Regions from separate parts of the Mesobacillus sp. AQ2 genome, predicted to be linked through region 2. Evidence: riboswitches for the same ligand, from Rfam matches in the RefSeq annotation. Region 2 holds a riboswitch; each other region holds the start of a gene.

Region 1 (4,291 bases), 2.1 Mb from region 2:
CGTGGCAGAATTCGTCTGGTCCGCACTAGCCATCATCTCCTCAGCTGATGCCGCAACCTGCTCGGAAGTGCTGCTCACCTGAAAAATGATATTCCTTAAATTTGTTGCCATCTCATTGAAATCAGTTGCTAATTGCCCGATTTCATCTGTATTCTTCACATTGATTTTTTCAATGGCCAGATTTCCGTCAGCTAATTGCTTTGCTGCCTGAGAGACAAGCTGGACAGGTTTTGAAATCATTCTGCTAATATATGTAGCAATCACAGTCCCAATGACAAATGCCGCCACAGAGAGCGCGATGATGAGCAAGGCTACCTTCTGGACATTTCCGGAAAGGGTTTCACTCGTTGTATTCAGGGCAGCTTGCTGGTACTTAATCGCATCTTCGGCTGCTGAATTCAAGCTAAAGATAAGCTTATTTCCTTTTTCCTGCATTAAAAGCCTTACCTTTACCGTTTGTTCATCCCGGATGAGAGTAAAGGCTTCTGAAGCGACATCATAATATTGCGCCTCAGCCGCGACCAGATTCTCTCCCACTTTCTTCTCTTCAGCGGATTTTGCTGAGCTCAAGTACTTCTTTGAGCTCTTAGCAAAATCCTCTACCGCTCCTTCAAATTCGATCAGGCTCTCACCATCACTATTTGCCATGTATTTTTGAAGCGCAAGCTGCTCCCGCATGACGGCATCCTTCATTTCGACAATCAAATTCAGCTTCCCCATCCGGTCTTCAATCGACGTAGAATACTGACTATTCATCTTGTTAAATTCGAAATTCGTGATGATTGCCACGACTGCCAACAAAGCCAAAACCGAAAAAAAGCCCGCCAATAACTTGGCCCGAACACCAAACTTCATCTGTGGTTTTCTCGCAAAACTCTTCCTGAATTTCATTTTCCGCTCTCCCGTCCAGCAATATAGTCAATTACCGTTTCTCTTCATATTAATTATTTCGGTTCGATTTCAGAAAATTTTAGGACTTTAGCCATAAAACTAAAAAGAACGGCACTCCTACTTTCGATGGAAGTAGAAGAACCGTTCCTATGTTTATGCTTATGAGAGACTGCGATATTTGATTTCCCCGCCGATGATTGTCATATCGATGTTCATGGATAATAATTCGTCTGGATCGGCCATTTCAAATGGGTTGGATGAATACACAGTCATATCCGCAAATTTCCCTCGGGCGATTGTGCCTTTTACCGTCTCTTCATTTGTTGGATAGGCTCCGAGTTCGGTGAACAGGCGGAATGCATCGAACATTGATAATTTTTGCTCAGGTACATAACCCTCGTGGTTTTCACCCGGCTTTTTGCGTGTCACTGCCGCATGGATTCCGAGAATCGGGTCGACCGGTTCTACTGGAGCATCTGAACCTCCAGCGCAAATCACGCCAGCATCCATCAAGGTTTTCCAGGCGTAGGAGAGCTTGATCCGTTTTTCGCCAAGTCGTTCCTGTACCCATGGGAAGTCACTCGCAAGGAAACGCGGCTGGATGTCGGCAATCCTGCTAGGTGCCTTGAGACGTGGAATTAATTCCTCCCTCAGAACCTGTGCGTGGATCAAGCGGTCGCGATAGGCTGCAGCCGGGAACTTGTCCAGCACATCAAGGACATTTTCCAGTGCCTGGTCACCAATCGTATGGACTGCAATCGGCATGTCCAGATCACGCGCCCCTTTTACGATTTCATATAGCTGTTCCTGGTCATACATCGCATCGCCGTAGTGTCCCGGCGCATCGCTATATGGTTCTGTCAGGAGCGCCGTTCTCCTACCAAACGCTCCATCGGCAAAAATTTTCACAGCGCCGATTTGCAGTGTATCATTGCCGTATCCAGTGTACATTCCCGCTTCTTTTAAGTCCGGTAAAAATTCATGGTTGATCAGGAGATTGCTGCGCAAACCAAGCTGCTCTCCATTTAACAGCTCATTGAAAAGATTCCATGTCTGCTCCAATCCGCCGAGATACAGCGGATCATTCGTATGCACGCTTGTCAGCCCCTTGCTGATCGCAAACTGCATCGTCTGGCGCATCGCTTTTTTCCAGTCATCGTAGGAACGTTCCGGAATGTACTGTCTGACTAGATTCGCCGCTGATTCCAGGAACAAGCCCGTCGGCTGCTTGGTGATTTCATCCAGTACGATTGTGCCGCCCTCTGGAACACTTATATCCGGATGATAGCCGATCACCTCGAGCGCCCTGCTGTTGACTAACGTCGCATGCAGGCACGTCCTTGTTAAAAATAGCGGGTTTGCCGGCGCGACATAATCCAGCTCTGTAATTTTCGGAATCCCTCCGTCGGTAAAAAGGTTCTCGTCCCAGCTTGAGCCGACAATCCATTCGCCAGGCTTAAGCTGGTTTGCTTTTTCCTGTATTTTTTTTAGCATCCCCTGCTTGGTTGTGATTCCGACAAAATCTAGGTTGATAAAACTATCTGCCATGATCGATAGGTGAAGATGGCTGTCGATCAGGCCAGGGGTGGCTGTTTTCCCTTCGAGGTCGATAATTTGTGCCTGGCTGCCCCAATGCAGCACCATATCCGCAGAAGTTCCCATATCGATGAACCGGCCATTTTCAATGACCACAGCCTGAACAATTGGGTTAAGTGAATTGAATGTATAGATGGTGCCATTTTTGTAGATGGTTCTCAAGATGATTCTCTCCTTTTTGGTAAAATGAAAGCCAGGAGAGGCACATGCCCGGGAGTGGAGTTTAATAGAAGGAATGGAGGAAAAGCTCTTGTCTATAAAAAGCAACGACAGAAATAACCGGTCATTGCTTTTACAATACACGTTATCTCCCATTTCGATCAGTAGTTCTCCATGCGCCAATTCAAGCATGACAGTCTGCTCCTTTTTCAGAAAGCATCCCAGCAGTAACCAGTCTGACCCTGGCCACGCTTCGGCAAACAACCCTTCCAGCCACCATCATTGATGTCATACTCCGATGGCCTACTCTTGTTGTTCGCTCCTCTACCTCACCGATCTGATAAGATCATATGAAATTAGCTTAATAGTATCATAAATGCCCCAGAAAGTTCACTGATTTTTATTTTGGATTCTTTTAAAATGAAGGAAGAAAGGAAGTGGAAAATGATAGTTAAAGAACGGACCAAACCAGAAGAATTAGAGATTTTACAAGCGTTGAAGCCCCGGATGGAGCTGGAGGAGAAAGCGGCATCGAACCTGTACACGCTGGAAAAAGGCTATGAAGGCGAAGTGCAATTTGACCAGTGGTTCACGAACTGCCGAGTGGAGAGTCTGATTATCAACGACCTTTTACTGGAAGTGAATGGCACCCTCTTTCAAATCGATTCCCTCGTGATTACCCAGGATCGGCTCCACCTTTTCGAAGTGAAAAATTTAGAAGGAGACTACTATTTAGATGGAGACAAATTTAAAACCGCCGCCGGTGCTGAAACCAAAAACCCCCTCCACCAGCTAAGCCGTGCCGAATCCCTGCTAAAACAACTGCTGAAGAATCTAGGATTCTACATCCCTCTCGAACCACACCTCGTGTTCATCAACCCGGAATTCACCCTTCTGCAAGCACCACTGAAATCACCCATTATTTTGCCAACCCAACTGAATCGGTTTATGGATAGGATGAACAGAACCTCCTCAAAACTAACAAACAAACATACCAAACTCGCCGAGGCCCTCTTGTCCTTGCATATTAAGAAATCACCGTTTACCAGAGTGCCAGGGTACGAATTTGATGGGTTGAGGAAAGGGGTTGTTTGTGAGGGGTGTGGGGGGTTTTTGGATTCATTGGGACAAAAAAGATTTGTATGCAGTCACTGTGGGGCACGTGACTCTATTGAATCCCTTGTTTTACAAACGTTAAAAAGTTTTCAAATACTGTTTCCCGATCGAAGAGTAACCACAACCATCATATATGATTGGAGCAACGGAGACCTACCAAGGAAATCTATTAGAAGAGTTTTAAAAAACAATCTATCAGCCAACGGCGAATGCAAATCTACTTATTACGAGTAATAATTTCTACACGGACTTTAGCCAAGGGGAAGTTTTATCTCCTCTTGGCAATTTATTTGACCCGTTTCCCTTTTTCTTTCCTTAACCGGTCATATATCTCATCTTTATTTGACCGGTTTTTCTCTCACTTCCCCTAACTGGGCACATACCTCTTCTTTATTTGACCGGTTTTTCTCTTACTTCCCCTAACTGGGCACATATCTCTTCTTTATTTGACCGGTTTTTCTCTTACCTCCCTTAACCGGTCACATAACTCTTCTTTATTTGACCGGTTTTTCTCTTACCTCCCTTAACC
Region 2 (4,291 bases):
ACTTCTCTCCCCATCCCTATTAACCTAAGAGATTGAAACAGCCTCACATCAAAAATATAAGCATTTCTTACAATTATGTGACATGTTCATTTTACTCCCATCATATTGGAGCGTCAAGAAAACGTATACATAAAAATGCTTATATAAATAAAATTTTTAAAATATATTGATATCGTAAAAATCCCACTTTTTATTTATTCCCACCTCAGAAAGAGTATATTAAAATAATACTATTGCCCTTTGCAGCCGAATGACACAAAATTAATTTTTGAAATTCCAAGTTACGGGTATGGTATAAACATGGAAAAAATTTATAAAATTCTTTATGGAAACAAAAATTAACAGTTATTTATTTTTATCAACGCCAGTGTTTTTTTGGCAAATTGTTTATAATAGATTCATAGAAAGAGGGGAGAACATGAGCGAAATAACAACTTCAGAGCCAAAAACCGAAAGCGAGCCACTCGCTGTCAGCGCTTTCGGATATGAATTGATCAGGGAAGAATTATTGAACGAACTGCTTGGCAAAGATACTCCAGAAATCCTTTACTGGGCCGGTAAACGCCTCGCCCGCAAACATCTTTTGTCCAACTTGGAGGAGACCATCCAGTTTTTCCAGGACGCCGGCTGGGGCCGTCTCACCATCAAAGAAGAATCCAGAAGAGAAATACTGCTGGAACTCAGCAGTGAACTGATTTCCTCCCGACTGAAAAAAAACCCAAATACCAAATTCCAGCTGGAAGCCGGTTTCATCGCCCAGCAAATGGAACACCAGAAAAAATTTACAGCAGAAGCATTCGAGCACCCCAATAAGAAAGCATCAAAAGTCCAGTTTACAATCAAGTGGGATAAGACTGATATTATTGAGTAAATATAAGAGGGCACAGTGAAACCGTTACTGTGCCCTTCCGCTTTAATGTGACGATAAACTCTCTTCTGCCCTTTATCCGCACATAATCCGCTTAAATGTAACGATAAACTCTCATTCTGCCCTTTTATCCGCACATAATCGTCTCTAATGTGCCTATAAACTCTTGAGGGACACTTTTACGATCACACAGCAGCATATATAAAAGCTTTCCTGGAGGGCACCCAGGAAAGCTTTAAGCATGATTTATTAGTTCGTCTTAACTGCTCCTGAATAAAGCTCGAATGCCTCATGGAGTGATTCGACGGCATGGACCATTTGTTTTTCGTTTACGACTGTGGAAACTTTGATTTCGGATGTGCTTACCATTTTGACCTGGATGCCGTTTCCTTCGAGGACTTCGAACATTTTCGCGGCAACTCCGGGATTTGATACCATGCCTGATCCGACGATCGATACCTTTGCCAGGCCTGTTTCTGATTCGACGGATTGATAATTCAATGATTCTTTATTCCGTTCCAGAACGTCCAGTGTTTCTGGCAGATCATTGCTCTTGATGGAGAATGAAATATTGGCCGTGCCTGCTTCTGTGCGGCTCTGGACGATGATATCCACATTGATATGATTTTGGGCAAGTGTTGTGAAGATCGTAGAAAGCCCTTTTAAAGAAGTGCTTACTCCCAGTACTGATACTCTCGTAATCTGGTCTTCAAATGCTACTCCACGTACAACTAGATTTTGTTCCATTTCATTCTCCTCCTCGATCATTGTGCCTCTTTCTTTTTCCATACTGGATCTTACTTCAAGCGGCAGTCCGTAATTCTTGGCGAATTCGACCGCACGCGGGTGGAGCACACCTGCTCCCAGGTTCGCCAGCTCAAGCATCTCGTCATATGAGACGCTCAGTAACTTCCTTGCGCTTTTCACAAATCTTGGATCGGTCGTGAACACGCCCGTTACATCTGTATAAATATCGCATTTGTCAGCCTTTAATGCGGCTGCAAGCGCGACGGCTGTTGTATCTGATCCGCCCCTTCCAAGTGTGGTGATTTCCCCGTCCTCTGTTACACCCTGGAATCCGGCGACAATGACCACCTTTCCTGACTCCAGCTCTTTGGAAATCCTTTCTGTATCAATATCGATGATCCGGGCGTTTCCATGGATGCCTTCGGTCTTGATTCCAGCCTGCCAGCCAGTAAAAGAAACGGCCTCTATTCCGCTCTGTGCAAGAGCCATTGAGTAAAGCGCGATGGTGATTTGCTCTCCCGTCGTCAAAAGCATATCCATTTCCCTTTTGGATGGCGCCCTTGAAATATCGTTCGCCATATCGACTAGGTGGTCGGTCGTCTTGCCCATTGCTGATACGACTACAACAACATTATTGCCGTTCCTCAATTCTTCTGCTGTCCTTGAGGCAGCATTCCTGATCTTTTCAACACTGCCAACCGATGTTCCGCCGAATTTCTGTACAATCAATCCCATTTGTTTCCCCTGCCTCTTTTTCAGTATTTTGCCTCTGTAAGAGCTTCATGGCTTATCTGCATATGTATTTTCCCCGAGCCTTTTAAAAAAAGAGCCGTAAAAACAGAAAAAGCAATGGAAGTGGCTCCCATTGCTTAATAAACGTGTATATACGCTGCAACATGAGATAGCACTCCAAGATGGCAATCTTGACAATCCAGCGTTTATTCAACGAAGGACCAGCGAGAAAATGGATAGGCATCTCCCCACTTCGGCAAGCATCCCCTTTCAAAGCCCTTCCCAGAATCCTATAATTCTCCGGCCTTTTACTCTTGAAGCTTGCACCTCTATCTTCACTTTAATACTCTAAAGTGATAGCAATATGAAATTTCCATCATTATAGCATACAAAAAAATAGATTGCTACATTAATCCTGTAATTTCTGATATAGTTCCTGAGCAACATTCGCCGGCAGCCCGGCTGCACTCAATTCCTCAACAGAGGCTTCTCGCATTTTTTTGACTGAACCGAAATGTTTCAGCAGCGCTTTCTTCCGCTTTTCGCCAATGCCTCCGATATCATCGAGGATCGATTGGAAAGCGCTTTTTCCTCTCAGCTGCCGGTGGAAGGTGATGGCAAAGCGGTGCACCTCATCCTGGATCCTTTGCAGCAGGTAAAACTCCTGGCTGTTCCGCGGCAATTCAATCACCTGCAATGGATTGCCATATAGCAGCTGGGAAGTCCTGTGCTTATCATCCTTGGCCAGGCCGGCAATCGGAATATCAAGACCTAATTCATTCTCCAGGACATCCCGGGCGGACTCGATATGCCCTTTTCCGCCATCGATGATGATCAAATCCGGCAGCGGCAAACCCTCTCTCAACACCCGGGTATACCGGCGGCGGACGACTTCCCTCATCGACTCGTAGTCATCTGGCCCCTTCACTGATTTGATTTTATATTTCCGGTACTCCCTTTTCTCCGGTTTCCCATCAATGAATACGATCATCGCTGAAACCGGGTCAGTTCCCTGGATATTGGAGTTATCAAATGATTCGATCCGATGCGGTGTATAGATCCCCATTTGTTTTCCAAGGTTCTCAACTGCGTTGATGGTCCTTTCCTCATCGCGCTCGATCAGGGAGAACTTTTCCTGAAGGGCGATCCGGGCATTTTTTGAAGCCAAGTGGACAAGCTCTTTCTTCTTGCCGCGCTGAGGCTTAAGTACTTTTACACCAAGCAATCCCTCTGCCATTTCGAGATCGACGCTTTCGGGCACCAATATCTCTTTTGGCTTGAAATGCTCATTTTTCGAATAAAATTGGCCAAGATATGTGAGAATATCTTCCTCAGGTTCATTATGGATCGGGAACATCGAAACTTCCCTTTCAATCAATTTCCCCTGGCGGATAAAAAATACCTGGACACACATCCAGCCTTTATCGACAGCATAGCCAAACACGTCCCGGTCGGTAAAGTCTGTCGTGGTCATCTTCTGCTTTTCCATCGTTGCCTCGATGTGGGCAATCTTGTCGCGGAATTCCTTTGCCCTCTCAAAATCCAGTTCCTCGGCAGCGGCAGCCATTTTTGCCGTCAAATCAACCTTGATGTCCTTATAACCGCCATTCAGGAATTTTGTGATTTCATCGGTAATCTGCTTATACTCTTCCTTGCCGACGTCCTTAATACAGGGTGCTAGGCACTGTCCCATATGGTAATAGAGGCAGACGCGGTCCGGCAGCGTCGAGCATTTCCTGAGCGGATAAATTCTGTCGAGCAGCTTCTTCGTCTCATTCGCTGCCTGGACGTTCGGATACGGCCCAAAATATTTGCCGCTGTCTTTTTTGACCTTACGGGTGATGATCAGCTTTGGGTGCCGTTCTGCCGTCAGCTTGATGAAAGGATAGCTCTTGTCATCCTTGAGCATGATATTGTATTTCGGGTCATGTTTTTTGATCAGAT
Region 3 (4,291 bases), 570 kb from region 2:
CTTCGTGCTGGAAAAATCGGCGAGGAAATTCAAGAAGCTGATTGTTGCTTTACTTGATGAATTAAAGAGCAGCAAAGATCTATTGAACCTGCTTTCGGATGTATTCCTGCATGACCATTATATTTTTTCGCATAGCTTGAACGTCACACTTTACTCGCTTGCGATTGGAATAGAAATGAAGCTCTCTCCGAAGGAACTTGAACAGCTGGGGCTCGGGGCGATTTTGCATGATGTAGGGAAAATGAAGGTCCCCGAAGAAATTTTATCAAAGCCAGGCAAACTGACTGCGGAAGAATTCCAAATCATCAAGGCCCATGCTGAGGACGGCTTCCAGATGCTCAGGAATATTCCGACTGTCCCGCTGATTGTTGCCCATTGTGCGTATCAGCATCATGAACGGTTGAATGGAGCGGGGTATCCGCGAGGTTTAAAGGAGGCTGAAATCCACTTATTCGGAAAAATCCTCGGAGTGGCGGATGTATTTGATGCTGTCACATCCAATCGGGTATACCGGCCGGCAATGCTGCCGCATGAAGGCCTGGAAATCCTTTATTCCGGTGCAGGCAGCCTGTTTGACCCAAAGATCGTAGACGCGTTCCGCAGAGCTGTGGCCATCTATCCAATCGGCCTGACTGTCACCCTGAGTGATGGCCGGAAGGGAGTCGTAGCACAACAAAATCCTGGTTTGAGCGAGCGGCCTGTTGTCCGTATTCTGGAGGAAAGCGGCCAAAGAGTGGAACCATACAACCTGGATCTAAAATCCAATCTATCACAGATGATTGTCAGCTGTGATACGATCATACAATACGAGTATGCAACGAATTATTAATTTCGTTCCGCTAAGTGAAATTCCTTTTACTATGAGACAAAGTAATTATAGTTTTTAGGCTAGTTCCCCCCTTTGAAGCATACATATAGCTTTAGAGGGGGGATTTGTTTTGGCAAAATTCGGCCGGCGGCTGCCTCGGAAAGGGCCCTTGCCTTTCAGGTATGTATTCCTGCTGACATTCGTATTTTTTTCCTTTTCCACTGCCGCAGGACTTTGGATCATCGATAAAGGACTTGAACCGACTTTGATGAAATATGCTGAATCCCAGACAAGAAAAATTGCGACTCTGGTTATCAACAAGGCAATCAACAAAAAAATAGCCAGCGGGATGGATATTGATAAAGTAATTGAATTTGTACCGGTGGATGGAGGTACAACCACTGTGGTGAAATTCAACACAGAAATCATCAACCGGGTAAAAGCGGAAACAACCAATATTGTACAAATGAACCTGAAAGAAGCAGAAAGAGGGAATCTTACCTCTCTAGAAATGTTATCCGATGTCGAGCTCGTAACCGATGAAAAAGACAGGGAAGAAGGAATCATTTATTATGTTCCTTTGGGTCAGGCGACCAACAATGCGCTGCTCGGTAATATGGGGCCAAGGGTTCCGGTGAAGTTCAATGCAATCGGCGATGTGACGGCGGATGTCGTCTGGGATACTGAAGAGCATGGGATCAATAATACCCTTATAAATGTATCGGTCAGGGTAAAAGTGAATGTGCAAATCATTATTCCTTTTGCGACAGAAATCGCAACCGTTCAGGAAAATATTCCGATTGGCAGCTTCTATTATCCTGGAAAAGTACCACAGTTCTACAATGGCGGAGGAGATACATCCCCAGCCATCCAGCTTCCTGGCGAATAATAACAGTTGTCAAGTTAGTGATATTGTTATATTATAAAATCAATTGAATAATAAACCACATCATTCCGATGGGGTAGAGGCGCAGGATTCAAGAGTAAGCTGTGTGAGGATGACAACGTTGATCACAGCAGAAAGGGAATTTTGCCGAAGTAATAAAAAATGAGTCGCATTTTTTATTGCTGGGGATACTTTGAACAGGAGTATCACTGTCATTATGGAGGTATATCCATAATGGGGAGCTACAGATCGTGATGGAGAAACTAGTTGCTTATTAAGGGCAGCGATAGAATGTTCTCTATCGTTGCCCTTTTTTATATTTTTTAGAAAGTGGCTACAACTCTTTTCATGGAACAGTTTCCCCCCTGTCAAAAACAAGGAGGAGAAAGAATGGAGAACACAATTTTTTCATTGCTGCCGCCATTATTGGCTATTTTGATGGTAGTGATCACAAGGCGGGTGCTATTGTCTTTGGGGACAGGCATCGTCGCAGCAGCGTTTTTGCTTGCTGACTTTAATATCATTGAAACATTCGCTATTATGTGGGATGCAGCCAAGGGGATAGTCATCGCTGATGGCGAACTGAACACGTATAGCTTATACATCATTTTATTTTTGCTGCTTTTGGGTACAATTACAGCCTTCATTTCTATTTCAGGAGGAAGCCGAGCGTTCGGCGAATGGGCAATGAAGCGTGTCAAAACAAGAGCTGGAGCTCAATTAGTCGGTGCTTTCCTTGGCATTATTATTTTTATTGATGATTATTTCAATGCACTGGCTGTAGGGCAGATCACTCGTCCAATCACGGACCGCCAGAAGGTTTCGCGCGCAAAACTGGCCTATATAATCGATTCAACTTCAGCACCAATGTGTGTCATCTCTCCGATTTCCAGCTGGGGTGCTTATATCATTGCATTGATTGGTACAATCCTTGCTGCACACGGCGTGAATGAATACAGTGCGTTCTCAGGGTTCATGCAGATCGTGCCGATGAACTTCTATGCTCTTGCAGCATTGGCAATGGTGTTCATTGTTGCTCTTAGGAATGTTGAAATCGGCCCAATGAAAAAGCATGAGGAACTTGCGATTACGGAAGGAATTGTTGTTCCTCAGGACAAGCCGGTACCAGGGGAACTGAAGGATGATCTGCCAACGAGTACGAAAGGTACTGTTGGAGACCTTGTATGGCCGATTGTAGCCCTTGTCGTAGGAACAGTAGGCATGATGCTCTGGACAGGCGCAAGTGCTGTTGAAGGAAAAGTAACCATTTTCGGTATTTTTGAAAATACAGATGTCACCAAATCTCTTGTAACTGGCGGATTGTTGGGACTTGCTGTAGCGTTGATTCTTTTTGTCAGACAGGCGGCTGTATTAAAAGGCGTCAATGCCAATGTCTTTGGAAAAGGACTAGCTGAGGGCATTAAATCAATGCTTCCGGCTATCTATATTCTCGTTTTTGCCTGGGTCATCGTTGACCTGATTGGCCGGCTTGAAACAGGTAAATATCTGGCAGGCATCGTTGAAAGCTCAAACATCAATATTGCCTTCCTGCCATTCCTGTTGTTCCTCGTAGCCGGAATCATGGCGTTCTCAACAGGAACATCATGGGGATCATTCGGAATACTGCTTCCGATTGCAGGAGATATCGCAGCGGCTGCTGATATTACAATTCTTTTGCCTGCTTTAGCAGCTGTCCTGGCTGGTGCAGTTTTTGGAGACCACTGCTCGCCAATTTCCGATACAACGATCCTATCATCAACAGGTGCTGGTTCACATCATATGGACCATGTCATGACACAGCTGCCATACGCGCTGATTTCAGCAGCAATTTCTGCTGTCGGATTCCTGGTCCTCGGTTTTACAGGCAGCACGCTCGCAGCACTTGCAGTAGTGGCCATCCTGCTGGTTGCTTTTGCGTTCATCTTCGGAAGCAAAACAAACCAGGAAGAAGTACTGAAAGAAAATCTAGCAGAATAATGAAAAAGCTGTCTGGTATCAGACAGCTTTTTTTCATATTTTTAAAATAGCGGGAATAGAATCCTAATTAATAGGAGTTTTAGTATAGTTGGGAAAATTTTATCGAAAAAAATTTATTATGACGCAAATAATATTTTGACAAGCCATTAAAAACTAGCTATACTATTTCTAGACCAAATAATCTGAAAATATAAAACTTTCTAATTCATCAATATTTTCCAGGTGATTAGAAGGCAAGGGGGATTTATAAATGGAAAATCGTCCACAGTGGGGCACGAGGGCAGGATTCATTCTTGCTGCGGTAGGTTCGGCAGTCGGGTTGGGAAATATTTGGCGCTTCCCGGGTGTAGCTTATGAGAATGGCGGGGGAGCATTCTTCTTCCCATACTTATTTGCTTTATTAACAGCAGGTATCCCAATTTTGATTTTGGAATTCACCATCGGTCATAAGTACCGCGGATCTGCACCATTAAGTTATTTCAAGATGCGAAAAGGCGCAGAATGGCTTGGCTGGTGGCAGCTTGCTATTTCTTTTGTCATTTCGACGTATTACGCAGTCATTATCGCATGGGCAATGTCCTACGCTTATTTCTCGCTCAGCAAGCAGTGGGGAGACGATC

What was found. Region 2 has a riboswitch for lysine ahead of QNH36_RS17885 (aspartate kinase). Riboswitches for the same ligand answer to the same signal wherever they lie in the genome.
Region 1: linked by a shared signal. The riboswitch ahead of QNH36_RS03950 (amidohydrolase) and the one ahead of QNH36_RS17885 (aspartate kinase) in region 2 are both predicted to bind lysine.
Region 3: linked by a shared signal. The riboswitch ahead of QNH36_RS20750 (Na+/H+ antiporter NhaC family protein) and the one ahead of QNH36_RS17885 (aspartate kinase) in region 2 are both predicted to bind lysine.

Annotation. Positions count from the first base shown of each region.
Region 1 covers NZ_CP126080.1:790,180-794,470, reverse strand. The annotation lists gene QNH36_RS03955 (methyl-accepting chemotaxis protein) at 1-891, opposite strand, end outside; gene QNH36_RS03950 (amidohydrolase) at 1,051-2,652, opposite strand; lysine riboswitch at 2,804-2,981, opposite strand; gene QNH36_RS03945 (nuclease-related domain-containing protein) at 3,067-3,996, shown strand.
Region 2 covers NZ_CP126080.1:3,537,164-3,541,454, forward strand. The annotation lists gene QNH36_RS17880 (YslB family protein) at 419-871, shown strand; gene QNH36_RS17885 (aspartate kinase) at 1,118-2,350, opposite strand; lysine riboswitch at 2,510-2,687, opposite strand; gene uvrC (excinuclease ABC subunit UvrC) at 2,757-4,291, opposite strand, start outside.
Region 3 covers NZ_CP126080.1:4,112,074-4,116,364, reverse strand. The annotation lists gene QNH36_RS20760 (HD-GYP domain-containing protein) at 1-829, shown strand, start outside; gene yunB (sporulation protein YunB) at 939-1,697, shown strand; lysine riboswitch at 1,764-1,947, shown strand; gene QNH36_RS20750 (Na+/H+ antiporter NhaC family protein) at 2,085-3,671, shown strand; gene QNH36_RS20745 (sodium-dependent transporter) at 3,922-4,291, shown strand, end outside.